Regions from separate parts of the Streptomyces sp. NPDC004111 genome, predicted to be linked through region 2. Evidence: riboswitches for the same ligand, from Rfam matches in the RefSeq annotation. Region 2 holds a riboswitch; each other region holds the start of a gene.
What was found. A riboswitch is a leader RNA that binds a small molecule or an ion and turns the genes downstream of it on or off. The one in region 2 is predicted to bind cobalamin.
Positions count from the first base shown of each region.

Region 1: linked by a shared signal. The riboswitch ahead of ACFYVL_RS25930 (ribonucleoside-diphosphate reductase subunit alpha) and the one ahead of ACFYVL_RS37440 (cobalamin biosynthesis protein) in region 2 are both predicted to bind cobalamin.
Region 3: linked by a shared signal. The riboswitch ahead of ACFYVL_RS07750 (prenyltransferase/squalene oxidase repeat-containing protein) and the one ahead of ACFYVL_RS37440 (cobalamin biosynthesis protein) in region 2 are both predicted to bind cobalamin.

Region 1 covers NZ_JBIAMU010000014.1:1,617-11,194, forward strand. The annotation lists gene ACFYVL_RS25930 (ribonucleoside-diphosphate reductase subunit alpha) at 1-1,945, opposite strand, end outside; cobalamin riboswitch at 2,088-2,230, opposite strand; gene ACFYVL_RS25935 (GNAT family N-acetyltransferase) at 2,290-2,790, opposite strand; gene ACFYVL_RS25940 (YbdD/YjiX family protein) at 2,914-3,123, opposite strand; gene ACFYVL_RS25945 (carbon starvation CstA family protein) at 3,120-5,279, opposite strand; gene ACFYVL_RS25950 (GntR family transcriptional regulator) at 5,824-6,663, opposite strand; gene ACFYVL_RS25955 (extracellular solute-binding protein) at 7,085-8,365, shown strand; gene ACFYVL_RS25960 (carbohydrate ABC transporter permease) at 8,500-9,480, shown strand; gene ACFYVL_RS25965 (carbohydrate ABC transporter permease) at 9,477-9,578, shown strand, end outside.
Region 2 covers NZ_JBIAMU010000025.1:66,365-75,942, reverse strand. The annotation lists gene ACFYVL_RS37470 (cobalamin biosynthesis protein) at 1-236, opposite strand, end outside; gene ACFYVL_RS37465 (ZIP family metal transporter) at 311-1,039, shown strand; partial or broken gene ACFYVL_RS37460 (cobyrinate a,c-diamide synthase) at 1,048-2,634, opposite strand; gene cobO (cob(I)yrinic acid a,c-diamide adenosyltransferase) at 2,631-3,230, opposite strand; gene ACFYVL_RS37450 (putative cobaltochelatase) at 3,234-5,288, opposite strand; gene ACFYVL_RS37445 (cobyric acid synthase) at 5,545-7,095, opposite strand; gene ACFYVL_RS37440 (cobalamin biosynthesis protein) at 7,092-8,090, opposite strand; cobalamin riboswitch at 8,127-8,265, opposite strand; gene ACFYVL_RS37435 (hypothetical protein) at 8,426-8,647, opposite strand; gene ACFYVL_RS37430 (anion permease) at 8,678-9,578, opposite strand, start outside.
Region 3 covers NZ_JBIAMU010000003.1:154,145-163,722, forward strand. The annotation lists gene ACFYVL_RS07720 (ABC transporter substrate-binding protein) at 1-135, shown strand, start outside; gene ACFYVL_RS07725 (ABC transporter permease) at 132-1,136, shown strand; gene ACFYVL_RS07730 (dipeptide/oligopeptide/nickel ABC transporter permease/ATP-binding protein) at 1,136-2,956, shown strand; gene ACFYVL_RS07735 (ABC transporter ATP-binding protein) at 2,953-3,645, shown strand; gene ACFYVL_RS07740 (dipeptidase) at 3,669-4,691, shown strand; gene ACFYVL_RS07745 (hypothetical protein) at 4,759-6,213, opposite strand; cobalamin riboswitch at 6,362-6,436, opposite strand; cobalamin riboswitch at 6,500-6,646, shown strand; gene ACFYVL_RS07750 (prenyltransferase/squalene oxidase repeat-containing protein) at 6,833-9,578, shown strand, end outside.

The DNA of each region.
Region 1 (9,578 bases), on a different contig from region 2:
GGAACTCGCCGGAGAGGGTCTCGCGCTTGAAGAGGTTGGAGACCTGCGGCTCGATGCACTCGTACACGCCCGCGATGGACGCGATGGTGGCGGTCGGGGCGATGGCCAGCAGGAGCGAGTTGCGCATGCCGGTCCGGGTGATGCGGGCGCGCAGGGCGTCCCAGCGCTCGGGCCAGGCGGACTCGACACCGTAGTGGTCGGGGTGCAGGACGCCGCGGGCGGTGCGGGTCTTCTCCCAGGCGGGGAGCGGGCCGCTGCGCTCGGCGAGGTCGCAGGAGGCCTCGTACGCGGCGAGCATGATGCGCTCGGCGATCCGGGTGGAGAGCGCCGCCGCCTGCGGGGAGCCGAAGGGGAGCTTCAGCTGGAAGAAGACGTCCTGGAGGCCCATGGCGCCGAGGCCGACGGGGCGCCACTTCGCGTTGGAGTTCCCGGCCTGCTCGGTCGGGTAGAAGTTGATGTCCACCACGCGGTCGAGGAAGGTGACGGCGGTGCGGACGGTCTCGTCGAGGCGGTCCCAGTCGAGGTCGCCGGCGGCGGTGTCGACGAACGCGCCGAGGTTGACCGAGCCGAGGTTGCAGACGGCGGTCTCGCCGTCGTCGGTGACCTCCAGGATCTCGGTGCAGAGGTTCGAGGAGTGCACGGTGTGGCCCGGCTCCGCCGTCTGGTTGGCGGTGCGGTTGGAGGCGTCCTTGAACGTCATCCAGCCGTTGCCGGTCTGCGCGAGGGTGCGCATCATGCGGCCGTACAGCTCGCGGGCCGGCATCGACTTCTTGGCGAGCCCGGCGGCCTCCGCCTCGCGGTAGGCGGCGTCGAACTCCTCGCCCCACAGGTCCACCAGCTCGGGGACGTCGGCGGGGGAGAAGAGCGACCAGGTGCCGTCCTGGTCCACCCGGCGCATGAACTCGTCCGGGATCCAGTGGGCGAGGTTCAGGTTGTGGGTGCGGCGGGCGTCCTCGCCGGTGTTGTCGCGGAGTTCCAGGAACTCCTCGATGTCGGCGTGCCAGGTCTCCAGGTAGACCGCTGCGGCGCCCTTGCGCCGGCCGCCCTGGTTCACGGCGGCGACGGAGGCGTCGAGGGTCTTGAGGAACGGCACGATGCCGTTGGAGTGGCCGTTGGTGCCGCGGATCAGGGAGCCGCGGGCGCGGATGCGGGAGTACGAGAGCCCGATGCCGCCCGCGTGCTTGGAGAGCCGCGCGACCTGGTGGTAGCGGTCGTAGATCGAGTCCAGCTCGTCCTGGGGGGAGTCGAGGAGGTAGCAGGACGACATCTGGGGGTGGCGGGTGCCGGAGTTGAAGAGCGTGGGGGAGGAGGGGAGGTAGTCCAGCCGGCTCATCAGGCGGTACAGCGAGGCGACCTCGGCGAGCGCCCGCTCGCTGTCGTCCTCGGCCAGGCCGGAGGCCACGCGCAGCATGAAGTGCTGGGGGGTCTCGATCACCTTGCGGGTGATCGGGTGGCGCAGCAGGTAGCGGCTGTAGACGGTGCGCAGGCCGAAGTACTCGAACCGGTCGTCGCCGGCCAGGTCGATCAGTGCGTCGAGCGCCTGGGCGTGCCGGGCGACGAAGTCCGCCGTGCGGTCCGCGATGAGCCCTTCGCGGTGGCCGACGGCGACGGAGCCGGAGAAGGCGGTGACGCCCTGGCCGGCCGCCTCGTCGCGGATGGTGCGGGTGAGGAGGCGGGCGGCGAGGCGGGAGTACGCCGGGTCCTCGGAGATCAGTCCGGCGGCGGACTCGGTGGCGAGCTCCCGCAGTTCGGCGGCGTCCGAGCCCGCGTGGCGGCCGCGCAGGGCGGCGGCGGCGACCCGGCCGGGGTCGGTGTCGGGCAGGTCGGCGGTCAGGTCGGTCAGGGTGCGCAGGAGGGCGGTGCCGGGGGCGTCCTGACCGTCCTGCTCCTGGCCGCGGGGCTGACTCCGCTCGGCGGTGGCCGGGTCGACTGGCGCGATGGTCACGTGGGGGCTCTCCCTCGCTCGGCGCCGTGCCTGCGGGGGGAACGAGGGCGCGCGGGCGCACGGCTGCCCGGCAGGGGGCGCACGTCGCCTGGCGTCCACTGGCCCTACCGCGAGGCCCGGACGTATCGGTGTCCGGATCGGTCGAACCGGACGCGCTGTCGGCAGGTCCTCGGACTTTGGCGGTACGCAAAAGCGCACAGGGCATACCGTTGCGGGACAGTTCCGGATTCGCACCGGATTCCCCTGCGGCGACAGCGAGGACGAGCATACATGTGGGGGGTGGTTCGTGGCGCACCCACCACATGTTGTGTCGCGTGCCGCGGCCGTGAGCCGCCGGAGAGGCTCTAGAGAGCCTTCTCGTATGTGAAGAGGCCCAGTCCCGGCACCGGTTCCCAGTCCCTGCCGGGGGTCCGTACGAAGCCCAGGCGCTCGTAGATCCGGTGCGCGCCGCGCATCGCCGGCTGGGTCGACATCACCAGCCGTACGACCCCTTCCTCGGCCCTCGCGCGGGCGATGCAGGCCCGTACGAGGCTCTCGCCGGCCCCGCGTCCGCGGCCCGCGTGGGCGACCGCGAGCATCCGGAACTCGGCCTCGCCGGGGACGGCGATGTCCTGGAGGGGGCTGCCCTGGGGGGCGTAGGTGACGGTGCCCAGGAGGGTGCCGTCGGCGTCGACGGCGACCAGCAGCTCGGCCTGTGCGGCCCTGGAGGCGGCGTCGCGCAGTACGCCGAGGTACGGGTCCTGCGCGCCCCCGGAGAGGAGGCCGTCGTCGAGGTAGGCGCGGGCGGTGATGTCGCCCACTTCGGAGTGTTCGGCGGGTTCGGCGGGGCGGATGTGAATGTCCATGCCGGTGAGTGTGCAACGGCGAAGGCCCGGTGTCCCAGCCCTTTGTGAGGGGCGGGACACCGGGCCGGAGCGCCCGGGGAGGTCCGGCGCCGTCGTGGGCGGGGGACCTCCGGGCGAGGCGGCTCAGCAGCAGCGGAAGCCGTCGCGCGGGTCGCCCTCGCGGGCGTCCGTGCGGCTGCGCTCGAAGGCGCGGCGGCTCATCACGGGTGCGTCGGGGTCGTGGGCCGCGGCGTGTGCGACGTAGCGGTCGTACGCCGCCTCGCCGGTCAGCTCGCGCACGTACCAGCGCAGCCGGCCGAGGCGGTGGCGTACCGCCGAGGTGTTCACGGTCATGCGTGCTCCTCGCTCCTGCGCGGGCCGCCCTCCGGTCCGACGCCCGCCGCGGCCAGTTCCGCCTTCTCCTCCTTGGTGGCGATCAGGGAGGCGGGGGCCACGTACCGGGACTCCACGTACGGCGTCTCGCTGAGCTTGATGCCCTCGGGGTGGCGGATCGCCTTCAGGATGGCACGGCCGGCCTCGAAGAGCACGACCAGGATGAGGACGGCGAACAGGATCGAAAGGACGCCGTCCACCGTGGAGTTGGTGACGATGGTCTCCATCTGGTCGCGGTTCTTGGCGAGTCCGACCTTGTCGAGGCCCTTGTCCAGGGCGCTCTGGTAGACGTCGCGCTGGGCGAAGAAGCCCACCTTGGGGTCGGCGGAGAAGATCTTCTGCCAGCTCGCGGTGAGGGTGACGGCGACGTCCCAGAGCAGCGGAACGGCCGTCACCCAGGCCCACTTGAGGCGGCCGGACTTGACCAGGAGGGTGGTGCAGACGGCGAGTGCGACGGCGGCGAGGAGCTGGTTGGCGATGCCGAACAGCGGGAAGAGCTGGTTGATGCCGCCGAGCGGGTCGTGGACGCCGACCCACAGGAAGTAGCCCCAGGCGATGACGACGATGGCGCTGGAGATCCAGATGCCGGGCTTCCAGCTGACGTTCTTGAACGGCTTGTGGAGGTTGCCCAGCATGTCCTGGAGCATGAAGCGGCCGACCCTGGTGCCGGCGTCGAGCGTCGTCAGGATGAACAGCGCCTCGAACATGATGGCGAAGTGGTACCAGAAGGCCTTCATGGCGGTGCCGCCGAACGCGGCGGAGAAGATCTCCGAGAGGCCGAGCGCGAAGGTGGGCGCGCCGCCGGTGCGGTGCAGCAGGCTGGCTTCCTCGACGTCCTTGGCGGCCTGCGCCAGGTCGTTGGGGGAGATGGTGAAGCCGAGGTTGCCGACCGCCTGCGAGGCGGCCTGCACGGTGTCACCGACCACGCCCGCGGGCGAGTTGACCGCGAAGTAGAGGCCCGGGTCGATGATGCAGGCGGCGATCAGCGCCATGATCGCGACGAACGACTCGACGAGCATCGAGCCGTAGCCGATCATCCGGATCTGGGTCTCCTTCTGCACCATCTTGGGCGTGGTGCCCGAGGAGATCAGCGAGTGGAAGCCGGAGAGGGCTCCGCAGGCGATGGTGATGAAGACGAACGGGAAGAGCGAGCCGGCGAAGACCGGGCCGGTGCCGCTGGTCGCGAACTGGGTGATGCCGTCCATCTTGAGCGTCGGCAGGGCGATGAGCACGCCGATCGCCAGCAGCGCGATCGTGCCGATCTTCATGAAGGTGGACAGGTAGTCGCGCGGGGCGAGCAGCATCCACACCGGGAGGACGGAGGCCAGGAAGCCGTATCCGACCATCCAGATGACGAGGGTGCCGGGCTCCAGGGTGAAGGTCTCCGCCCAGGAGGACTCGGCCACCCAGCCGCCCGCGACGATCGCCAGCAGCAGCAGGGCGACCCCGATCACGGACACCTCGGTGACCCGGCCCGGTCGCAGGACGCGCAGGTAGAGGCCCATGAAGAAGGCGATCGGGATGGTCATGCCGATGGAGAAGACGCCCCAGGGGGACTCGGCGAGCGCGTTCACGATGATCAGGGCGAGCACCGCGAGCAGGATGATCATGATGGCGAAGACGGCGATCAGGGCCGCGGCTCCGCCGACCGCGCCGATCTCGTCCCGGGCGATCTGGCCGAGCGAGCGGCCGTCGCGGCGGGTGGAGAAGAACAGCGTGACCATGTCCTGGACGGCACCGGCGAAGATGACGCCCGCCACGATCCAGATGGTGCCCGGCAGGTAGCCCATCTGCGCGGCGAGCACCGGGCCGACCAGGGGGCCCGCGCCGGCCACGGCCGCGAAGTGGTGGCCGAAGAGGACGCGCCGGTCGGTGGGGTGGAAGTCGACGCCGTCGTTGAGGCGTTCGGCCGGGGTGGCGCGGGTCTTGTCGACCTTGAGGACCCGGTTGGCGATGAACTTGGAGTAGAAGCGGTAGGCGATGGCGTACGAGCCGAGGGCCGCGGCCAGCATCCAGGCCGCGGACACCTCTTCGCCGCGGGACAGGGCGAGCACGGCCCAGCCGACCGCGCCGACCACTGCCACCAGGCCCCAGATCAGCATGGACTTCGGGGTCATCCTGGCGCGCGGGATCCCGCCGCCGGGGCCAGGCCCGGCCCCTGTCTCGATGTCGGCTGTCGGTCTCGGCTCTGTCATGGCGATCCGTCCCCTCGCGCGATCTTCCCTCGTGACGTGCGCGAAATCTAGGGGCTGCGACCGCGCCGCGTAACCCCCTGTCCGCATATCGGTACGGAAACGGGGCGACCACCGCAGGTCAGAGGCGTACCAACGTCAACCGGCCGGGCCGGGCCGGGCATCGGCGGACGGCCGTGCGGCGACGCGGCGCGACGGGTGCGACGAGGGCCCCGACGATTTCAGGCATACCTGTCCACGGACGGAGGGCCGGAAGGGTTCACCGCGGGGGCGGTTTTCGGCAGACGGGCTCGCGTTTCGGCAGACGGGCTCGCGGCGGGGCGGGCGGCGGCGGGGTCGGGCGGCTGTCGGGCCGGGCGACGGCGGGGTCGGGCGACGGTGGGGCCCGGCGACGGCGGGGCCGGGCGACGGCTGGGCCCGGGGCGGGTGGCCCGGGGTCCCGGACGCGCCGCCCGCACCGTCCGGCCGGTCAGTCCTGCGGGCGCTGGAGCCTGGCGACGAACTTGTAGCGGTCGCCGCGGTAGACCGAGCGCACCCACTCCACCGGCTCGCCGCCGCGGTCCAGCGAGTGCCGCGAGAGCATCAGCATCGGCAGCCCGACGTCGGTGCCCAGCAGTCCCGCCTCGCGCGGGGTGGCCAGCGAGGTCTCGATGGTCTCCTCGGCCTCGGAGAGGTGGACGTCGTAGACCTCGGCGAGCGCGGTGTAGAGCGAGGTGTACTTCACCAGCGAGCGGCGCAGCGCCGGGAACCGCTTGGCGGACAGGTGGGTCGTCTCGATCGCCATCGGCTCGCCGCTGGCCAGCCGGAGCCGCTCGATGCGCAGCACCCGGCCGCCGGTGGTGATGTCCAGCAGGCCCGCGAGGGTGTCGTCGGCGGTGACGTACCCGATGTCCAGCAGCTGGGAGGTGGGTTCGAGGCCCTGGGCACGCATGTCCTCGGTGTACGAGGTGAGTTGGAGCGACTGTGAGACCTTCGGCTTGGCGACGAAGGTGCCCTTGCCCTGGATGCGCTCCAGCCTGCCCTCGACGACCAGTTCCTGGAGGGCCTGGCGGACCGTGGTGCGGGAGGTGTCGAACTCGGCTGCCAGAGTGCGCTCCGGCGGCACCGGGGTGCCGGGCGGCAGGGTCTCGGTCATGTCGAGCAAGTGCCGCTTGAGGCGGTAGTACTTGGGGACGCGGGCGGTGCGGGTGGGCGCGCCCGTGGTGGGCGCCGGGTCGCTCTCGGTGACCGTGCCGGTCCCGGCGGCGTGGCTGATCGGCGTGCCTTCCACGGTCCCCGTGCCTTCCGTGCTTCCCCCGTCGGTGGTCATGGTGCTCCGCCTTCCCGGTTCCTGCGCTGCTGCCGTCACCGGCTCCTCCGTCTGTCGCGGCTCAGAGCGATCGGCACACGGGGGTCGGTCTCCCGTGTGCCGGCCGGTCTCTCATGGATGGTGGCACGGTCCGCCGCGCGGAGCTCGGGCTCCGCGCGATTCCTTCTTATACACCGCGTCGCCCGGGGACGCGGTGGCCGCAGGGGCCTGTGGGGCCTTCGGCGACACCCCAGGTGTCGGTCCGATAACGGACGCATCGCGGCGTCTTACTCACCCTTGACACCCCAAAAGGTCTAGGCCAAGCTCCGGGTACTGGTCTAAACCATTAAAGACCAGGTCCCAGTCCCACAGGCCGTACTTCGTGCGTTGTCCTCGCGGTGGGCAGGGGGTTTCAGGCATCCCTGAGCAGGAGAGTGGCGTAATGAAGCGCAAGCTCATCGCGGCGATTGGCGTCGCCGGCATGTTGGTCAGCGTCGCGGCGTGTGGCGGTACGGACAGCAAGGACGACGGCAAGAAGGCCGGCGCCGACGGCTTCAAGGGCGAGACCCTCACCGTCTGGGCCATGGACGGTTCGACCCCGCCGAACTGGACCAAGGACCTCACCGCCGAGTTCGAGAAGAAGACCGGCGCCAAGCTGAAGTTCGAGGTCCAGAAGTGGGAGGGCATCCAGCAGAAGCTGACGACCGCCCTCTCCGAGGAGAACCCTCCCGACGTCTTCGAGATCGGCAACACGCAGACCGCCGCGTACGCCAAGACCGGCGGCCTGGCCGACCTGGGCGACCTCAAGAAGGAGATCGGCGCCGACTGGGCCGAGAACTTCAACAAGGCCTCGGTCGTCGACGGCAAGCAGTACGCCGCCCCGTGGTGGTTCGCCAACCGCGTCGTGGTCTACAACAAGGCCGTCTTCAAGGAGGCCGGTGTCACCGAGGTCCCCAAGACCCGTGACGAGTTCTTCAAGGCGCTCGACAAGATCAAGGCCAAGGGCAAGGCCGAGCCGCTCTACCTGCCCGGCCAGAACTGGTACTTCTTCGACGGCATCACCATCGGCAAGGGTGCTGACCTGATCAAGAAGGACGGCGACAAGTGGGTCTCCAACCTGGACGACCCGAAGATCGGCGAGGCCGCCGAGCTGTACAAGAAGTACCAGGCCTACTCCAAGGCCCCCAAGGACAAGGACGAGGCCACCCCGCAGCAGGCCGACGTCTTCGCCAAGGGCAAGACCGGCGCCTTCATCGGCATGGGCTGGGAGGCCGGCACGGCCGTCAAGGCCAACCCGGCGCTGGAGAAGGACATCGGCTACTTCACCATTCCGGGTGAGACCGCCGACAAGCCCGAGGGCGTCTTCCTCGGCGGCTCGAACTTCGCCGTGGCCGAGGGCAGCAAGAAGCAGGCGCTCGCCAAGGAGTTCCTGAAGCTGGCGCTCTCCGACAAGTTCGAGGGCGCGCTCGCCAAGGAGTCCGGGGTCATCCCGAACAAGGAGTCGCTCAACTCCAACCTGACCGGCAACCCGGTGGCCGAGGCCGCCGCGCCGTCCGCCAAGTTCGGTGGCACCACCCCGCTGATCCCCGAGTGGGCCGCGGTGGAGAACAACCCGAACCCGATCAAGACCTACCTGACGGCGGTCCTGAACGGCAAGACCCCGGCCGAGGCGGCCAAGCAGGTCGAGGGCGAGCTCAACAAGCGTCTCTCGCAGAAGCAGTAATCCTCCTGCCGGGTCCCGGTCCCGCCGTGCGCGCGGGACCGGGACCCGGCAGTCAGCCGTGCGCCTCCCCGCCCGGCTGTGTCCCGCAGTGCCCTCACTGCGTCCTGCAGTGCGCCTAGGAAGAGATGGCGAGCATGACCGTGCAGACCGAACGGCCGCCCTCCGGTCCGACGGAGATCCACAAGGAGGCCGGCGCAGCTCCGGCCGAGCCGGGGAGGCGGCGCAGAGCCGGTTCCCTGACTCCCTATCTGCTGCTGTTGCCCCCCGTGGCCGCGGTGCTGGTCTTCCTGGGCTGGCCACTGCTCAAGAACGTCCTCATCTCGTTCCAGAACCTCAACATGAGGCAGCTGATCCAGCACCTCACGGAGTGGAACGGCACCGACAACTACGGTGAGGTTCTCAGCAGCAAGGAGTTCTGGAGCGTTACCGGGCGCTCGATCGCCTTCACGGCCGCCAACGTCGTGCTGATCATGGTGATCGGCACCCTGATGGGCCTGTTGCTGGTACGTCTCGGCAAGCGCATGCGGGTCGTGTTGATGATCGGGCTGGTGCTCGCCTGGGCGATGCCCGTTGTCGCCGCGACCACCGTTTACCAGTGGCTCTTCGCCCAGCGCTTCGGCGTCGTCAACTGGGTGCTGGACGCACTCGGCTTTCACTCGATGGCCGACTACAACTGGACCGGCAGCCAGCTGTCCACCTTCTTCGTGATCATGGTCCTGATCGTCTGGCAGTCGATCCCCTTCGTGGCACTCAACCTGTACGCCGCGAGTACGACCATCCCCAAGGAGCTGTACGAGGCAGCCGCGCTGGACGGCGCAGGCTCCTGGAAGAGCTTCACCCAGGTCACCCTGCCGTTCCTGAAGCCCTTCCTTTTCGCCACGACGTTCCTCGAGATCATCTGGGTCTTCAAGGCGTTCGTCCAGGTGTACGCGATCAACGCGGGCGGCCCCGACCGCCTCACCGAGATTCTGCCCGTCTACGCCTACATCGAAGGCATGGGCAACCAGCACTTCGGCATGGGCTCGGCGATCTCCGTCCTGACCATCCTGATTCTGCTGCTGCTCACCGCGTACTACCTGCGGATCGTTCTTAAGCAAGAGGAGGACGAGCGATGAAGCGCTCTCTGCTCGGCCGCATCTGGCCCAACGCGACGGCAGCCCTGCTCGTCATCGGTCTTGTCTTCCCGGTCTACTGGATGTTCGCGACGGCGTTC
Region 2 (9,578 bases):
TGCGCCGCGCCGTACGCCAGTACCGGCACCGCCAGCCGCCACGCGCACTCCACGATCGCCCGCTCCCGCGCCTTCACGTCGACGGTGGCGAGCGCCGTCACGGCGTTCGGCGGCATCCCGGCCTCCGCGAGGGAGGCCGTGACCAGCTCGTACAGCTCCTCCACGGGCGCGTCCTCGCACGCCCCCACCCCGACGACCACCAGATCCGGTCCCCGGGTGCGTCCCGTCCCGCTCACCGGACATCCTTTCGCGCGGCGAATCGGCCCAGCCCGAGGTGCGGCACCCCGTGACCATCGACTAGCAAGAGCACATGGCGGTCTTCGTCGCGCTCGGCGCGTTCCTGATGACGCTCGCCGGCGGCTGGGTCGCCCAGCGGGTCACCGACCGGCGGCACCTCGTGCTGGGCCTGGCGGGCGGACTGATGCTCGGCGTCGTCGGCCTCGACCTGCTGCCCGAGGCACTGGAGGCGGCGGGCCGCGAGGTCTTCGGCGTCCCCGCGGCGCTGCTCCTGTTCGTCGGCGGCTTCCTCGCCGCGCACGTCGCCGAGCACCTGCTCGCCGCCCGCCAGGCCGCGCACGGCGCCGACCAGCACGAACGGGTTCCCGAGATCGGCCTCACGGCCGCCGCCGCGATGGTCGGCCACAGCCTGATGGACGGCATCGCGCTCGGCGCCGCCTTCCAGGTCGGCGGGGGCATGGGCATCGCCGTGGCGGTCGCCGTGATCGCCCACGACTTCGCCGACGGCTTCAACACGTACACCCTGACCAGCCTGTACGGGAACGCCCGCCGCAAGGCGCTGGCGATGCTGTTCGCGGACGCGGCGGCCCCGGTGGTGGGCGCCGCCTCCACGCTCCTGTTCACCCTTCCGGTCCAACTGCTCGGCTGCTACCTCGGCTTCTTCGGCGGCGTACTGCTGTACCTCGCGGCGGCCGAGATCCTGCCGGAGGCCCACCACGACCACCCGGGCCGCTCGACACTGCTGTGCACGCTGGCCGGAGCGGGCTTCATCTGGCTGGTGGTGGGCCTGGCGGGGGAGTGAGCGGGAGTTCACCGGTCGGCGCACCGCTGCTCGAACTCCGCCACCCGCGCCGCGAACCGGTGGGCCATCTCCGGGGCCGCCGCCCAGTGCGTGTGCAGATAGCTGGCGTGCACCCCGTCCTGGACGAAGCCCTCGACGCGGCGCTGCGGATGCGTGAACCCCCAGGCGGGGGCGGCCCCGGCGCCCGGCTCCACGGCGGTGCGGTGGAACTCGTGGCCGCGCAGCCGCGTTCCGGCGGCGGCCAGCGCGCTGTCACCGATCGCGACGGCCTCCCGGTAGCCGAGGGTCAGCTTCTCCGACATCCGGGCCTCGGCGTCGAGCACCCCGCACATGGGCTGCCCGTCGAGCGAGCGGGAGAGGTAGAGGAGCCCGGCGCACTCGGCGGCCACCGGCGCCCCGGCGGACGCCAGTTCGGCGACGGCCTTGCGCAGCGGCTCGTTGGCCGACAGCTCGGGCGCGTAGACCTCGGGGAAACCGCCCCCGATCACCAGCCCCGCGGTCCCCTCGGGCAACCGCTCGTCCCGCAGCGGATCGAACGGCACCACACTCGCCCCGGCCGCGGCCAGCAACTCGGAGTGCTCCGCATAGGAAAACGTAAAAGCCGCCCCAGCCGCCACCGCCACCACACCCCCGCCGCCGCCCCCCTGGGCGGCGGGGCCGCCCCCCGGGGCGGGACCGGCGGGCCACGGGGGGGGCCCCCGCCAAAACCAAACCCCCCCCCCCCCCCCCCCCGCCACCCCCCCCCCCCCCCCCCCCCCTGGGGCGGCGGGGCCGCCCCCGGGGGCGGAACGGGCGGGCAAGGGGGCGGCCCCAGGCGGAGCCGAACCCACCCGGTCCCGCCCCGCGTCCGCAGCACCAGCCCCGGCCTCCCCGGAACGCACCGCCGACCAAGCCGAAGCCCCCGTCCCCCCCGCACTCCGCGCCAGCCCCAGCACCGCCTCCAGATCCACCCCGGCCCGGACCTGCTCCGCCAGCGCCGCCACCGCGTCCACCGCCTCCGCCTGCCGCTCGGCGACCGGCACCAGCCCCAGGTGACGCGACGGTGTCCGCACCTGCCTGGCCCGCCGCAGGGCGCCCAGCACGGGCACCCCCGACCCCTCCAGCGCCTCCCGCAGCAGTTCCTCGTGCCGGTCGGAGCCCACCTTGTTCAGGATGACGCCGCCGATCCGCACCTCCGGGTCCCAGGAAGCGAACCCGTGCACCAGCGCCGCCACCGACCGCGACTGCGACGACCCGTCCACCACCAGCACCACCGGCGCCCGCAGCAGCTTCGCGACCTGCGCCGTCGACGCCAGTTCGCCCTGCCCGGCGGCCCCGTCGTACAGCCCCATCACGCCCTCGACGACCGCCAGGTCGCACCCGGCGGCCCCGTGCTCGAAGAGCGGGGCGATCAGCTCGGGCCCGCACATGTACGCGTCGAGGTTGCGCCCCGGCCTGCCGGTGGCCAGCGCGTGGTACCCGGGGTCGATGTAGTCCGGCCCCACCTTGTGCGGCGAGACGGCCAGCCCGCGCTGCGAGAAGGCGGCCATCAGCCCCGTCGCGACGGTGGTCTTCCCACTGCCCGACGACGGCGCGGCCACCACGATCCGTGCTACCACTCGATGCCCCGCTGCCCCTTCTGACCCGCATCCATCGGGTGCTTCACCTTCGACATGTCGGTCACCAGGTCGGCGGCGTCCAGCAGCGCCTGCGGAGCGTTCCGCCCCGTGATCACCACGTGCTGCGTGCCCGGCCGGTCGCGGAGCACGCGCACGACCTCCTCCACATCGATCCACCCCCAGTGCAGGGGGTAGGCGAACTCGTCGAGCACGTAGAACCTGTACGTCTCGGCCGCCAGGTCCCGCTTGACCTGCTCCCAGCCCTCGCGCGCCTTGTCCTCGTTGTCGGCCTGGTCGTCCCGCTGGACCCAGGACCAGCCCTCGCCCATCTTGTGCCAGGCGACACTCCCGCCCTCGCCGGTCGCACCGAGGGCCTTGAGCGCGTTCTCCTCGCCGACCTTCCACTTCGCCGACTTCACGAACTGGAACACCCCGATCGGCCAGCCCTGGTTCCAGGCCCGCAGGGCCATGCCGAACGCGGCCGTCGACTTCCCCTTGCCGACGCCCGTGTGCACCATGAGCAGCGGCCGGTTGCGGCGCTGGCGGGTGGTGAGCCCGTCGTTCGGTACGTTTTCCGGCTGTCCCTGCGGCATCGTCTACGCAGCCTTCCTCGAAGTGCCCTGTACGTCCTTGACCAGCCCGGCGATCGAGTCCGCCCGCAGCTCGTCCAGCGTGACGGCGGTGCCGCCCAGCTCCCTCGCCAGTTCGGCCGCGAGACCGAGCCTGACCATGCCCGACTCGCAGTCCACGACCACCGAGGCGATGCCCTCCGCCCGGTGCAGCCGCGCCGCCCGGCCCGCCAGCGCCACCGGCTCGGGGCCGCCGGTGGCCCGCCCGTCGGTCACCACGACCAGCAGCGGACGGCGCGACGGGTCGCGCAGCCGCTCCACCCGCAGCACGTCGTGCGCCTTCAGCAGCCCGGCGGCCAGCGGGGTGCGCCCACCGGTCGGCAGTGTTTCGAGCCGGACGGCCGCCGCGTCCACCGACGAGGTCGGCGGCAGCGCGACGTCCGCCTCCCGGCCCCGGAAGGTGACCAGACCGACCTTGTCCCGCCGCTGGTAGGCGTCCAGCAGCAGCGACAGCACGGCGCCCTTCACCGCGCTCATCCGCTGCCGCGCCGCCATCGACCCCGAGGCGTCCACCACGAACAGCACGAGGTTGCCCTCGCGTCCCTCCCGGGTCGCCTGCCGCAGGTCGTCGCGGCGTACGACGAGACCGCGTCCGGTGCGCCCGCGGGCGTGCTGGTGCGGGGCCGCGGCCTGCACGGTGGCGGCCAGGTGCAGCTTGGTGAGCGTCCCCCGGGGCCGGACGGCCCCCGTCGTACGGCCGTGCTCGGTGCGGGCGCGGGACCTGCGGCCCGCCGCGCCCTCGCCGAGACCCGGCACGCTCAGCACCTTCGTGCGGAACGGCTCGGCGGCACGGGCGGCCGGCTGCTCGCCGCCGCCCACCGGAGCGCCCCGGCCGTCGGACCCGGGGTCCCGGGGCGCGGGCGGCGCGGGCGTGTCGCCCTCGGCCGCATCGGTGGATGGCGGCGCGTCGTGGCCCTGGGGGCCGTCGTTCTGCGGGGGCAGGCCGCCGCCGGGGCCACCGCCGTCACCGGGCCCGTCGGGCTCCGGGCCGTCCCCGTCGCCGTCGTCGGCGGGGCTGTTCTCCGCGAGCGTGTCGTCCAGCTTGTCCTCGTCGAGCCCCGGCGCGTCGAACGGGTTGCGCCGCCGCCGGTGCGGCAGCGCGAGCAGCGCCGCCTGCCGCACGTCCTCCTCCCGTACGTCCTCCCGGCCCGCCCACGCGGCCAGCGCGGTCGCGGTGCGGGCCATCACGATGTCGGCCCGCATGCCGTCCACCTCGAATGCCGCGCAGGTCGCCGCGATCTGCCGGAGCGCGTCGTCACCGAGCCGCACCCCGGGAAGCAGGGCGCGCGCGGCGACGATGCGCTCGCGCAGGGCGGCCTCCTCCTCGGCCCACTTGGCGGCGAAGCCGGCCGGGTCGTCGTCGTACGCGAGCCTGCGCCGTACGACCTCCACCCGCTGGTCGGTGTCGCGCGACGCGGCCACCTCGACGGTCAGCCCGAACCGGTCCAGCAACTGGGGCCGCAGCTCGCCCTCTTCCGGGTTCATCGTGCCGACCAGCAGGAACCGTGCGGCGTGCCGCACCGAGACGCCCTCGCGCTCCACGTACGACGCGCCCATGGCGGCGGCGTCCAGCAGCAGGTCCACCAGGTGGTCGTGGAGGAGGTTGACCTCGTCCACGTAGAGGATGCCGCGGTGCGCGTCCGCCAGCAGGCCCGGCTCGAAGGCCTTCACGCCCTCGCTCAGGGCCCGTTCGATGTCGAGCGCGCCGACCAGACGGTCCTCGGACGCGCCGACCGGCAGCTCCACCATCCGCGTGTCCCGCGACACGCCGTCACCGCTCCCGTGGGGCCCGTCGGGACACGCCGGGTCGGGCGCGAGGGGGTCGCACGAGAACCGGCACCCCTCGACCACGTGCACCTGCGGCATCAGGGCCGCCAGCGCGCGCACGGCGGTGGACTTGGCGGTGCCCTTCTCGCCGCGCACGAGGACGCCGCCGACGGCGGGCGACACGGCGTTGAGCAACAACCCGAGCCGGAGGTCGTCCTGACCGACGATCGCGGTAAAGGGGTAAGGCGTACTCATACGGTCTCCATCGTCGTTTCCGGCTCCATGCGCATTGGCTGTGCGGGCTGCGGGAACCTCGGGCCCCGCCCGGCACCCGGACGAGCCCCGTTCCGATTCCCCCTCGCCCCCTTGGGCGGCGGGGCCGCTCCCCGGGGGCGGCACGCCCGATCCGGGCCCGCCCCGGTGCCGGCCCCCGCCCGCACGCCCGGCACCGGCCCACGCGGACGGCCCCCGGCCACGCCGGCCTCGGCCGCACCCCGCGAAACAGGCCCCCTCACCCCCGTACCCCCGGCGGTACGAACGGCAGCCCCACCGGCGCGCCGGACTCGATCAGCCGCCACAGCCCCTCCGTGTCCGCGTGCTCCTCGATCAGGTCCCCGAGCCGGTCCAACTGCTCCTCGCGCAGGGCCTCGAAGCTCGTGTCCGGGGCCGGGACGAACCGCCGCCCCGCCGCCCCCGCGACCTCGCGCAGGAAGGCGCGCCGGAACGCGTCGCTCTCCAGCGACCCGTGCCAGTGCGTGCCCCACACGGAGCCCACCCGGCACCCGTCGAGGAAGGCTTCCCCGCCCAGCACCTCGGCCACCCCGTGGTGGATCTCGTACCCCGCCACGCTCTCGCCGAGGGCCTCGCCCACCGGCCGCGCCAGGGTCTTCTCCCGGGCGAACCGCACCCGCACCGGCAGCAGCCCGAGCCCCTCGACCACCCCGGCCCGCGACTCCACCTCGTCCTCGATCAGCTCGCCCAGCAGCTGGAAGCCGCCGCAGATCCCCAGCACCGGCTGCCCGGCGGCGGCCCGTCGCGCCAGCGCGTCGGCGAGCCCGCGCTCCCGCAGCCACTCCAGGGCCTTCACGGTCCCGCGCGTCCCCGGCACCACCACCAGATCCGCGTCGGCCAGTTCCTCGGCGCGGTCCACGAACCGCACCACCACGCCCGGCTCGGCGGCCAGCGCGTCCACGTCCGTGAAGTTCGACATCAGCGGCACCGCGCACACCGCGACGCGCAGCACGTCCGCACCGACCGGCGGCGCGACCACGGACTCGCGGACCGCGCCGCGCAGCGACACCCGCAGCCCGTCCTCCTCGTCGATGCCGAGCCCGTGCGCGAACGGCAGCACGCCGTACGTCTTGCGCCCGGTCAGGTCCTCCAGCAAGTCGAGCCCCGGCTCCAGCAGCGACACATCGCCCCGGAACTTGTTCACCAGGTACCCCGCGACCAGCCGCTGGTCGGCCTCCGCCAGCAGCGCCGTCGTCCCGAAGAACGACGCGAAGACCCCGCCCCGGTCGATGTCGCCGACCACCACCACGGGGAAGTCGGCGGCCCGCGCGATCCCCATGTTCACGATGTCGGTACGGCGCAGATTGATCTCGGCGGGACTCCCGGCCCCCTCGCAGATCACCGCGTCGTACTGGCTCCGCAGCTCGGCCAGGCACTCGGTGACGGTGCCGAGCAGCGCCTCGCGGTGCCCGCCCTGGACACCCTTGCCGTACGTCCTGCCGCCCGCCGTGCCGAAGAAGCCGCGCGCGCTCATCTCGCCCACCGGCTTGCCGAGCAGCACCACCTGGCTCGACCTGTCGCTGCCCGGCTTGAGCAGCACGGGGTTCATGAGCGCGGTCGGCTCGACCCGCGCCGCCTGCGCCTGCATGGCCTGGGCGCGGCCGATCTCCGCGCCCTCCCTGGTCACGAACGAGTTCAGCGACATGTTCTGCGCCTTGAACGGGGCGACCTTCACCCCCTGGCGCACCAGCCACCGGCAGATCCCCGCCGTGACCACGCTCTTGCCCGCGTCCGACGTGGTCCCCGCGACCAGCAGTCCGCCACCGCTCATGCCCTCGATCCCTTCGCACGCCCCGCGACCAGGCGCCCGCCCGCACACACGGCCAGCGCCAGCAGGTTCACCCGGCGCGACAGCCGCACCGCACGTTCGATGTCGGCCACCCGCACGGCACGGCCGTTCTCCCCGTTGAGCACCGCCCGGTGCTCGACGCGGCCCGCGTAGGAGAGGGTGCCGCCGAGCCGCACGCCCAGCGCGCCCGCGAACGACGCCTCGACGGGGCCCGCGTTGGGGCTCGGGTGCTTCGCGGCATCCGCGCGCCAGGCCGCGAGGGCGCCTCGCGGGTCCGCACCCGCCAGCACCGCGAGGGCCGCCGTCAGCCGCGCCCCGGGCCACCCGGCCACGTCGTCCAGCCGGGCCGATGCCCACCCGTACCTGCGATGGCGCGGCGACCTGTGGCCGACCATCGCGTCCAGGGTGTTCACCGCGCGGAACGCCACCAGCCCCGGCACCCCGCCCACCGCGCCCCACACCAGGGCGCCCACCACCGCGTCCGAGGTGTTCTCGGCGACGGACTCCACCACGGCACGCGCCATCTGCGGCCCGTCCAGGGACTGCGGGTCGCGCCCGCACAGGTGCGGCAGCCGCTCCCGGGCCGTCTCCAGGTCACCCGCGGCCAGCGCCCCGCCGATCGCCCCGGCCTCGCGGGCCAGCGACGTACCGCCGACGACCGCCCAGGTGGCGGCGGCGGTCAGGGCGACGGTGGCGGCGGGGGAGCGGCGCACCGCGCGCGCGGCGAGGGCGGCGGCGCCGGCGGCGGTGCCGACGCAGAGGAGTGTGTGCAGGGCGCCCCGGCCCCGGTCGTCGCGCCACAGGACCTTCTCGACGGCGCCCGCGGCACGGCCGAAGGCGGCCACCGGGTGGCCCCGGCGGGGGTCGCCGAGCAGCAGGTCGCCGAGGAGTCCGGCGGCGGCCCCGTACGCGAAGAGGTGCGCGGGGGTGCTGGAGGCAGGCAGGGCGGCTGAACCGCGGGAACCGCAGCCGGGCATGGCGAAGTGTCCTTAACTCAGGGTCCGCGCCCTGGTTCGACGTGACGAGCGGCTGGGAGTTCCTGGCTTCGTGACGACCGCGGGGGTCGCACGTGACAGTGGCGGGACCGCGCCGGATTCGCACCGGCTTCCTCTCCATGCCGCCGTATTTGGCTCCGGCAGTCCACCACGCCCCCCGAACAGCCGTCAACCTGGGGTTGACCTGCGGGAGGCGGCGCACGGAAGCACCGCCCCGGCACACGCCGCGCGCACGGCGAACCGCCCCGGGCACGGGGCACGGGGCGGTTCGGGGAGCTGCGGACGTCGTGGTCCGGCCGTCCGGGGACGGCGGGACGTCAGACGACGATCAGGTAGATGCCGTACGCGACGGCCGCCGCGCACAGGGCGAAGCAGGCGTAGGCGCCGGTGCGGGCCAGGGGGGCCGAGCCGCCGGAGGCGGTGGCCGACTCCTGCTTGGAGAGGCCCACGATGCCGAGGGTGAACAGGCCCACCAGGGCGACGGTGGCCACGAGGCTGACGCCGAAGACGGTGCCGAGAGCTGCCCAGTCGATGTTCATGTCGTCGCTTTCCTAAGGTCCGGGAGCCGCTCAGACGGAGGCGGCCGGGCGGGCCGGTTCGGCGGAGGTGCCGGTGGGGGAGTGCAGGGTGGCCTTGAGGTCGTCGGCGGCGAGGACCCCGGCCGGGGGCGGGGTGACGGCCGCCATGGCCGTGGTGACGACACCGGCCGGCTCGGCGGTACCCGCCGCGGCGGTACCCGTCGAGTCGAGGTCGTCCGCGGTGACCGGCTTGCGGCGGGACAGCGCCCAGATCGCACCGGAGCCCGCGACCAGCAGGATTGCGACGGCGGTGACGCCCCAGGTGCCCTGGCCGGTGAGGAACTCCGCGGCGGCGGCGACCAGTCCGGCGGCCGGCAGGGTCAGGCCCCAGGCGACGAACATCCGGGTCGCGGTCGACCAGCGCACCACGCCGCCCTTGCGGCCGAGACCGGCGCCCATCACGGAGCCGGAGCAGACCTGGGTGGTGGAGAGGGAGAAGCCGAGGTGCGAGGAGGCCAGGATGACCGTGGCGGCACCGGTCTGGGCGGAGAAGCCCTGCGGCGGCCTGAGGTCGGTGAGGCCGGTGCCCATGGTGCGGATGATGCGCCAGCCGCCGAGGTAGGTGCCCAGCGCGATGGCCACACCGGCCGAGACGATGACCCACAGCGGCGGGTTCGAGCCCGGCGCGAGGACGTTGCCGGTGACCAGGGCGAGGGTGATGACACCCATGGTCTTCTGCGCGTCGTTGGTGCCGTGCGCCAGCGAGACCAGGCCGGCCGAGGCGATCTGGCCCGCCCGGTAGCCCTTGGCGGTGGACTTCTCGTCGGTCTTCGCCGCCAGCCGGAAGGTGAGCCGGGTGGCGAGGTACGCGGCGACACCGGCGACGATCGGTGCGGCCACGGCGGGCAGCAGGACCTTGGTGATGACGACGCTGCCGTTGACACCGGAGGTG
Region 3 (9,578 bases), on a different contig from region 2:
GCGCTGTTCGCCTCCGGCGACCTGGTGCCCGTCGTCGACAAGACCCTCACCACCGCGACCCACCGGGCGACGTTCCGCATGACCGCGGGGCTGTTCGACCCGACGTCGATCCGGATGACGGGAGCGGCGAAGTGAGCGCCCCTCCCGCCCTGCCGCGCCGCGCCCGGCGGCTGACGCCGCGCTTCCTCGCCCGCCACCTGCTGCGCCTCGCCGTCTCGCTGGCGGTGCTCCTCGTGGCCTCGTTCGCGATGATCCACCTCGTCCCGGGCGATCCGCTGCGGCAGATGCTCGGCCCCACCGCCCCCAAGCAGCTCGTGGACGCCCGCCGCGCGGAACTCGGCCTCGACGAGGCACTGCCCACCCAGTTCCTGCACTACGTCCAGCACGTGGCGGGCGGCGACCTGGGAACCTCGTTCTTCTCCTCGCAGCCGGTCGGCGACATCATCGCCCAGGGCCTGCCGCCCACCCTGGCCCTGGCGGTCCTCGCCACGCTGGTCGCCCTCCTCGTGGCGATCCCCCTGGGCATGTGGGCCGGGGTGCGCACCCACAAGGGGCGCCGACGCGGCACGGAGACCGCGTTCAGCACGCTCACCGGCGCCGCCGTCGCCATCCCCGAATACCTCTACGGCCTGGCGCTGCTGCTCCTGTTCGCCCTGGGCCTGGGACTGCTGCCACCGGCCGGGCTGACCGGACCCGCCTCCTACCTGCTGCCCGTCACCGCCCTGTCGATCGCCCCCGCGGCGATGATCGCCCGCCTCGCCCGGGTGGAGACCCAGCGCGAACTGGACACCGACTACATGCGTTTGGCGCACGCGAAACGGCTGCCCGCCCTGCGGCTGTACGCGGTGCACCTGCTGCCCAACACCCTCACCGCGACCCTGACGATGGGCGGCCTGCTCCTCGGCGGGCTGATCACCGGCAGTGTCCTGGTCGAGAACGTCTTCGCCTGGCCCGGCCTCGGACAGCGCACCGTCGAAGCGATCACGCAGAAGGACTACCCCGTCGCCCAGGCCATGATCCTCGTCTACGGCGCCCTCGTCCTGGCCGTCAACTTCCTCGTCGACGTGGCGCTGGGCCTCCTCGACCCGAAGTCCGCACCGGCCCCCTCGTCCGCCGCCATCCGTCAGGAGGGCTGATGCGCCGCCTGCTGAGAAACCCCGCGAGCCTGCTCGGCGCCGCCCTGGTCGCCGTCATGGTGCTGCTCGCCCTCGTCGGCCCGCCGCTGTGGGAACCGGCCGCGACCCGCATCGACCCCGCCCGGATCAACCAAGGGGCCTCGGCCGCGCACCTGCTGGGCACCGACGCGCTCGGCCGCGACCTGCTCGCCCGCACCCTCACCGCCACCCGGCTCACCCTGGGCCTCGCCCTCCTCGCCACGCTGATCGGCACCGGCTGCGGCGTCCTGCTGGGCGCGCTGCCCGCCCTTCTCCCGCACCGGGCCGGGCGCGTGATCGTGGCCGGGGTCGACATCCTGGTCGCCTTCCCCGCCCTGCTCCTCGCGATGTTCACCGCTGTCGTCACCGGTCTGGGGGCGCGCGGCGCCGTCCTGGGCATCGGCGTCGCACTCGCGCCGGCCTTCGCCCGGCTCACCCACACCCTGACCGCGTCGCTCGCGGGCGCCGACTACCTGGCCGCCGCCCGCATGCTGCGGGTGCCGCGCCGCCGCATCCTGACCCGGCACATCCTGCCCAACATCGCGGAACCGCTCATCCTCAACGCCGCGCAGGCGATGGGTTCCGCGCTGCTCGGCCTGTCCGCGATGTCCTTCCTCGGCATGGGTGTCCAGGCACCGTCCTACGACTGGGGCCGGCTGCTGAACGAGGCCTTCGGCCACGTCTACGTCACCCCCTCCGTCGTCGTCGCGCCCGCCACCGCGGTCGCCCTCGCGGGCCTCGGCTTCCTGCTCCTCGGCGACACCTTCGCCCAGGCCGCGTCACACTCCCGGCCCCCCGCCGGAAAGCCCGTGCTCCCGGCCGTACCCCCGGCCGAGGACGACCCCGTACCCCACGCGGTCCTGGAAGTGCGCGACCTGACCGTGGCGTTCCCCGGCGGCCTCACTCCGGTGCGCCAGGTGTCGCTGACCGTGCGCGAACAGGAGATCGTGGGCCTGGTCGGCGAGTCCGGCAGCGGCAAGAGCATGACCGCCGCCGCCATCGGGCGGATCGTGCCCCACCCCGGTCTGGCCGGCAGTGCCCGCACCCGGCTGTGCGGGGTGGACCTCGACACGTTGCGGGACGCCGAACGGCGCAGCCTGCTGGGCTCCTCGCTCGCCATGGTCTTCCAGGACCCGACGTCCGCCCTCAACCCGGCCCTGCGCGTGGGCGGCCAGCTCGCCGAGGTCGCCGTCCTGCACGACGGCGCCACCCGCACCGAGGCACGGGACCGCGCCGTCGAACGCCTCGCCCGGGTGCACATCAAGCGGCCCGCCCAGGTCGTCCGCCAGTACCCGCACGAGCTGTCCGGCGGCATGCGCCAGCGCGCCGTCATCGCCATGGGGCTGATGGGCACCCCCCGCCTGATCATCGCCGACGAGCCCACCACCGCGCTCGACGTGACGGTCCAGCGCGAGGTGATCAAGGTGCTGCGCGAAGTCGTCGACGACACCCGGGCCGGCGCCCTGTTCATCTCCCACGACATCGCCGTCGTCAGCGAACTGTGCGACCGGATCGCCGTGATGTACGCGGGCCGCATCGTCGAGGAACTCCCCGCCGACGCCCTCCACCGGGCCCGGCATCCCTACACACGGGCACTGGTCGGCTCCCTCCCCGACATGGGCACCGACCGGTCCCGCCCGCTGGCCACCATTCCGGGCCGCCAGCCCGCCCCCGGCGACGCCCCCGAAGGCTGCGCCTTCGCCGGCCGCTGCGCCCTCGCCACCGGCCGGTGCGCGACGGAGCGCCCCGAACTCCGCACCGCCGCCGACGGGTTCGCGGTGGCCTGCTGGGAGGCACCGTGAAGATCAGCAACCTGACCGTGCGGTTCGGCTCCTTCACCGCCGTGAACGACGTCAGCCTGGAGGTGGCGGGCGGAAGGGCCACCGGCCTGGTCGGCGAGTCCGGTTCGGGCAAGTCGACGCTCGCCCGTGCCGCCGCCGGTCTCACCCCGTACCGGGGCACGATCTCGGGCGTCCCCCGCGGCCGGGTCCAGATGGTCTTCCAGGACCCCTCCTCCTCCCTCAACCCGCGCATGAGCATCGGCGACGCCGTCGCGGAGGGCGTCCGTGTCCCGCGCGCCGAGCGGGCGCGGGAGATCGCGCGGCTGCTCGAACTCGTCTCCCTGCCCGCCTCCTGCGCGGGCAGGTACCCGCGCGAGCTGTCCGGCGGGCAGCGCCAACGCGTGGCCATCGCGCGGGCGTTGGCGGCCCGCCCGGAGGTCCTCATCGCCGACGAGATCACCTCCGCCCTGGACGTCTCCGTCCAGGGCTCGGTCCTCAACCTGCTGCGCGACCTGCGCGCCGAACTCGGCCTGACCATGCTGTTCATCTCGCACAACCTCGCCGTCGTGCGGTACGTGTGCGACGCCGTGGCCGTCATGCGCCACGGCCACCTCCTCGAACACGGGCCGGTCGACGAGGTGACCACCGCCCCGCAGCACGCGTACACCCGGGCGCTGCTCGACGCCGTTCCCCGCCTGACCCACTCCTGACCCGTTCCCGAAGGGATCACCCCATGTCCTTGGACCTGCACCGCCGCGCCGTCGTGGCCGACACGCACAACGACCTCCTGATGGCCGTCACCGCCCGCCCGCCGAAGCGCTGGGGCGGCTTCTTCCGCGATCGCTGGCTGCCCCAGCTCCGCGAAGGCGGCATCGACATCCAGGTGCTGCCGGTGTTCATCGACGACCAGTTCCGTCCCGAAGGGGCGCTGCGCCAGACCCTCCGCATGATCGAATGCGCCCACGTCCTGGCGGAGGAGAACGCGGCCGACGTCGCGCTGTGCCGCAACGGCGCCGACATCGACGCGGCCCTCGCCCAGGGGAGGATCGCCCTCGTGCTCGCGCTGGAGAGCGCGCCCGGTGTCGACGCCTCCGTGGAGCTGTTCTCCACCCTGTTCCGGCTCGGCGTACGCATCGCCTCCCTCGCCCACTGGGGGCGCACACCGCTCGCCGACGGCAGCCGCGAGGACGCCACCGGCAGCCGGCTGACCTCCCCCGGCGTCGAGGCCCTGCACGAGATGGAACGCCTCGGCATGCTCTTCGACATCTCCCACCTGGGGGCGAGCGGCGTCGCCCACGTCCTGGAACTCGCCACCCGGCCGGTGATCGCCACCCACTCCAACGCCCGTGCGCTGCGCGACCACCACCGCAACCTCACCGACGACCAGATCCGCGGCGTGGCCGCCACGGGCGGGGTGGTGTGCGTGAACTTCATACCGGACTTCCTCACCGATCAGCAGGACAAGGTGAGCGCAGACCGGATCGTCGACCACATCGAGCACGTCGTCGCCGTCGCCGGCGTCGACCACGTCGGGCTCGGCTCGGACTTCGTCCGCGAGGTCATGCACGACGTCACCCCGCCCTGCTGCGAGGACACGGACGCCGAGGACCCGTTGTTCGACTTCCCCGGTCTGGAGGGCCCGTCGGGCATGCCGCTGGTCACCGAGGCGCTCCTGCGCCGGGGTCTCGCGGAGGAGGACATCCTCAAGATCCTGGGCGGCAACACGCGGCGCGTGATGAGCGCGCACATGGGCTGATCGCCCGACGTTCCCGGCGCGGACCGGGCGGCCCGCGCCGGGCGGCCCGGTCCGCCCGGTGTTCCGGTCAGGCGCCCCAGCGCAGTGCCACGGTGTCGCCCACCTTGATCTGCGTTCCGCGGTCGGCCGTCGTGAAGGCGGAGCCGTCGATGCTCGCCTTCCAGGTCCGGGAGCCGTCGTTGGCCTTTCCGTTGACGCTGGTCAGCGGGCCGGACGCGCCGGAGGCCGGGAGTGCGGAGGTGACGCAGCCCGCGGGGGTCGCGCCGCTGCCGGCCGCGGTGAGGAGGTCGCCGAGGGTGGCCGTCGCCCCGGTCGGGGTGAAGGCGACGGAGCAGACCCGCAGGCCGCCCGTCCCGTCGTCGACGGTCAGTGCCAGTTTCGTGGCCGTACCGGCGGTGAAGGACGGGGCGGCCACCCACCGGGGGGCGCCCGCCGTGACCGGGGCGGGCGGGGCCGCCGTGAAGCCGCCGCCCGCGACGGCGCGCAGCGCGTCGATGGACGCGTACGCCTGCGGGGCGGTGTCGGTGGGCAGGTACTTGAAGCCGCCGCCCGGGTTGAACTGCTGGGATATCAGGAAGTCGAGGGGGGTCTTGCCCAGCGGGGTGCGGAAGTCGCCGGTCTGGGCGTTGATGCCGCAGGCGTTCAGGCCGGAGACGGCCCAGCCGTTGGAGTCGGTGTTGATGCCGTACATCGAGTCCAGGGCGCCGCTGTTGTTGACCAGTTTGCTCTTGAGGAAGGTCTTGGCCCGGCCGATGTCGGGGTCGGTGTTCGGCACTCCCGAGACGCACAGGGCGGCCATGGACGCACCGGTCATGTCGATGTCGCTCGGGGAGTTCAGGGCGGCCGGGTCTCCCTCGGCCTTGCTGAAGGTCCAGCCGCCGTCGTTGTGCTGGTTGGCCCGGATACGGGTGACGAGCGCGTCCAGCAGTGCCTTGGGTGTCCGCTGGCCGCCGGCCTGCGTCCTGGTACCGCCGAGGGCCAGGGCGGCGAAGACGGTGCCGTTGTAGAGGTTCGGTGAGCCGAAGTAGCCGGGGGACGCGGTCTGCCAGTGGCCGTAGACGTCGGCGATCAGGTTGCGGGAGGCGGACACGCGGGCCGGGTCGATGCCCGCCGCGTACGCGTTGAGGGCGCCGCGTTCGTAGTCCGTGACGACGGGGGTCGCGGACGGCCAGCCCGGGGTGGCCAGGAGGTCGCGGTAGACGGTGCGGGCGTTCTTGGAGGTGTCGCCGCCGGGGGTGACGTCGACGGCGGCGGTGCCCGCCGCCGCGAAGGCGCTGAACGCCCACTCGTGGGAGAGCCCGGAGCCGGCGTACGAACCGTCCGCGCCCTGAAGCGACTTGAGGTAGCCGACGCCGTTGGCCTTGGAGGTGGCGATCTGCGCGGGTGTCGCGGTCGCGGCGGCCGGCAGCACGGTGAGGGCGAACGCGCCGAGGGCGGCGACGGGCACGACGAGGGCCGCCCTACGGGATCGACGCGCGGGCGAGGAGGGCGTGTTCGGTCTGCCGGACGTGCTGGCGGACATGGCGGTACGAGAACGGGACATGACTGCTCCTGAGGTGGAGGACGCCGGGCATGCACGTCCCCGCCGCGGCACCCGTCGGGGCCCTCGGGAATGTCCTGACCGCCGTCCGTTCGCGAGGTACAGCTGTACGTGATGTGGCCTGCCACCTGGGCATTCGGGCTCGGAACGGCTGCTTCCGTTCCACACCGCTGCGCGTCAGCCCCGGATTCGCACCGGGTTCCCCCACGTGGCGGAGCAGGACGTTACACGAACTCCGCAACTTCCAGGGAACCTTGACGTGCCCACGCGGCCCGTGCTTCACTCCGGCTGCTATTCGCTCAGGAGAGCGGGGGAAGCCGGTCGAATCCCGGCGCTGACCCGCAACCGTGGACCCACCGTGCCGCAGGCATGCCGTGGGTGAGCCGGAATGCCCGCCCCTGGGTCATGAACGAGACGCCGTCGCGGACTACGGCGTGGTTCGACTGGTCCTTCCTGGGCGTTCCTCGCCTCCCGGACCTCTTTCGCCACGCATGTGCCCGCTCGGCCGACACGAGGGGCCGCAGTGGGGACCGCAGCAGAGCCAGGACGCCGATTCACGTACCGCCGTGGCCGGTTGGCGCGCACGCCCGGGTCAGGGCCGGTGCCGCGCGGCCCGTTCCTGTCCGCCTTCGCATCGACGCTCCTGGCGGCCGTCCTCGTGCTGGTCGGCGGCGCCGTGTACGTCACCGGCACGTCCTCGGCCGCTTCCGCCGACCCGGTCGAGAAGTGCACGGCGACCACCGGCGCGATCGTCGTGGTGGACTTCCGCCCCTGGAAGGGGAAGGTCGTCCGCGGCTGCGGCGTCGACTCGGCCACCGGGTACGACCTGTTGCACGCTGCCGGGTTCAGCACCGTCGGCACCAAGAAGGACGGCCCCGCCTTCATCTGCCGCCTCGGTCACGCGGAGAACGAGTCCGGCACCCAGTTCCCGACCCCGCGGGACGAGCCGTGCGAGGTCACCCCGCAGGCCACCGCGTACTGGTCGTACTGGCACGCCTCGCAGGGCGAGAAGACCTGGAAGTACAGCCAGTACGGGGCCATGGCCCGCACGCCTCGGCCTGGCGACGTCGACGCGTGGGTGTTCGGCGGCACCGACATCGGGGGGACGACGGGGCAGCCCTCGTTCACTCCGGACGAGGTCCGCGCCAAGGGCGGCGGTACGGTGCCGCCGGACCCCGCGGACCCGCCCGCGCCCACCGTTCCGCCGGGCCGGGTCGCCGTGGAGCCGGCCGTGAAGTGGCTCAAGGGCAGGCTCACCGACGGCGAGCGCGTCGTGGAGGAGGGCGCCGAGGAGCCGAACACCGGGTTCACCACGGAGGTCGCCCTGGCGCTGGCCTCCGCACAGCCCAAGGACACCGACCTGGACAAGGTCGTCGCGTTCCTGGCGAGGAACACCGACGCCTACGCCTACCCGGCGGGCACCGGCCGTGCTCCCGACACCAACGCCGCCGCCCGGCTGGCCCTGCTGGCAGTGAGCACCGGGCGCGACCCACGCGCCTTCGCGGACCACGACCTGGCCGGCGACCTGGTGAAGCACCTGTGCACGGCGGGCCCCGACTCCGGTACCCCCACGCCCGGCTGCACCGCCAAGGGCGACTTCCCGAACGCCGGGTACACCGACGGGCAGGCCCTCGGCCTTCTCGCCGTGAAGCGGGCCGGTATCGCCCCGCCCACCGACGCGGTCAAGCGGATCCTGGACATGCAGTGCGAGAGCGGCGGGTTCACCAGCATCCTGATCCGCCCCGGCCAGAACTGCGAACCCGAGCCGTGGACCACCGGCCAGGTGCTGCCGGCGCTCCGGGCGGTCGGCGGCCAGGACGGCGCCGTGGCGAAGGCCCGCTCGTACCTGAAGCGGACCCAGCTCAAGGAGGGCGGCTTCCCGGCCGCCACCGGCCTGACGGACGGCAGTCCCTTCACCACCGCGGTCGCGGCGCAGGCCCTGCGCGCGCTGGGCGACACGGCGTACGCGGACGCCGCGCTGGCCTGGTTGTCGCGGCAGCAGCTCACCGACGGCGGCATCGGCTTCGACGGCGGGGAGACCTCCGAGATCCACCCGACGGTGCACGCCGTGTTCGCCGCGCGGAGCACGAGTCTGGCGACCCTGCCGGAGAAGGCCGAACCGCCGGTGGTCCCGCCGGTCGACCCGCCCGCGGGTGAGGGACCGGACCTGAAGAAGGGTGTCGGCTACCTCACCGCCCCCGCCCGCCTCAGCCGCGGCCAGTACTACGCCGCGGACCCGGTCAGCGGCCGGGCCGACTTCGGGCTGACCATCGACGGTGCGTACGCGCTCGCCGCGACCGGCCTCGACAACGCGAAGCTGCGCGGCATCGTCGACTTCCTCGACAAGGGCGGCAAGGACGCGGCGGGCCGCACGGTCCACGACTGGACCGCGATCGGCACGAAGTACGCGGGCGGCGGTTCGATCGGCAAGACGGCACTGCTGGCACAGTCCGTCGGCCGCGACCCGCGCGCCTTCGGCGGCAAGGACCTGATCGCCGCACTCGGCGGATCCGTCTGCGCCGCACCGAGCACCCTGCCGGACCGCAGTTGCGCGGCCAAGGGCGCCTACGCCTACGCCCCTTCCGTGTTCGCCCAGTCGCTGGGCATCATGGCGCAGCTCAGGGCGGGCGAGAGTGCGGCGGCGCGGGCGCCGATCGCCTATCTCACGAGCCTCCAGCACCCCTCGGGTGCGTGGCCGAGCCTCGTACCGGCGACGGGCGACTCGGACGTGGACTCCACCGCGATGGCCGCGATGACTCTGGATCTGGTCGGCGGCACAGCGTCAAGGACCGCTGTCGACAAGGCACTTGCCTGGATCGCGGCGCAGCAGCTGCCCGACGGCGGCTTCCCCGGCGCGGCGGGCAACTCGGTCAACTCGGCCGCGCTCGCGGTGCAGGGACTCTCCCTGGACGCGGCCAAGTACAGCACCCGGATCGCCAAGGCCCGCGCGTTCCTCGCCGGACAGCAGAACACGGACGGCGGTTTCAACGTCGCGAAGGAAGGCCAGAAGGGCTCGGACCTGCGGGCATCGACGCAGGCCGTGGGCGGCACGACGGGTGTCTCCTTCGCCAGGCTCAACCGCGATCTGACCGGCACCGGCCCGCAGCCCCCGGGCGAGAGCGCGGGCGGGAACTCCGTGGGCGGCGCGACGGCAGGCGGCGCGACTGCCGGTGGCCCGACTGCCGGTGGCGCCACCACGGGCACCGGCACCACCGGCAGTGCCTCCACCGGTACGGCGACGGACGGCGGCGCCCACTCCGGAGGCACCGGCATCGTCACCCCCGGAGAGAGCTCAGGAGAGACCTCCGGCGACGCGGGCGACACGTCCGGCACGGGCGGCACGGGCG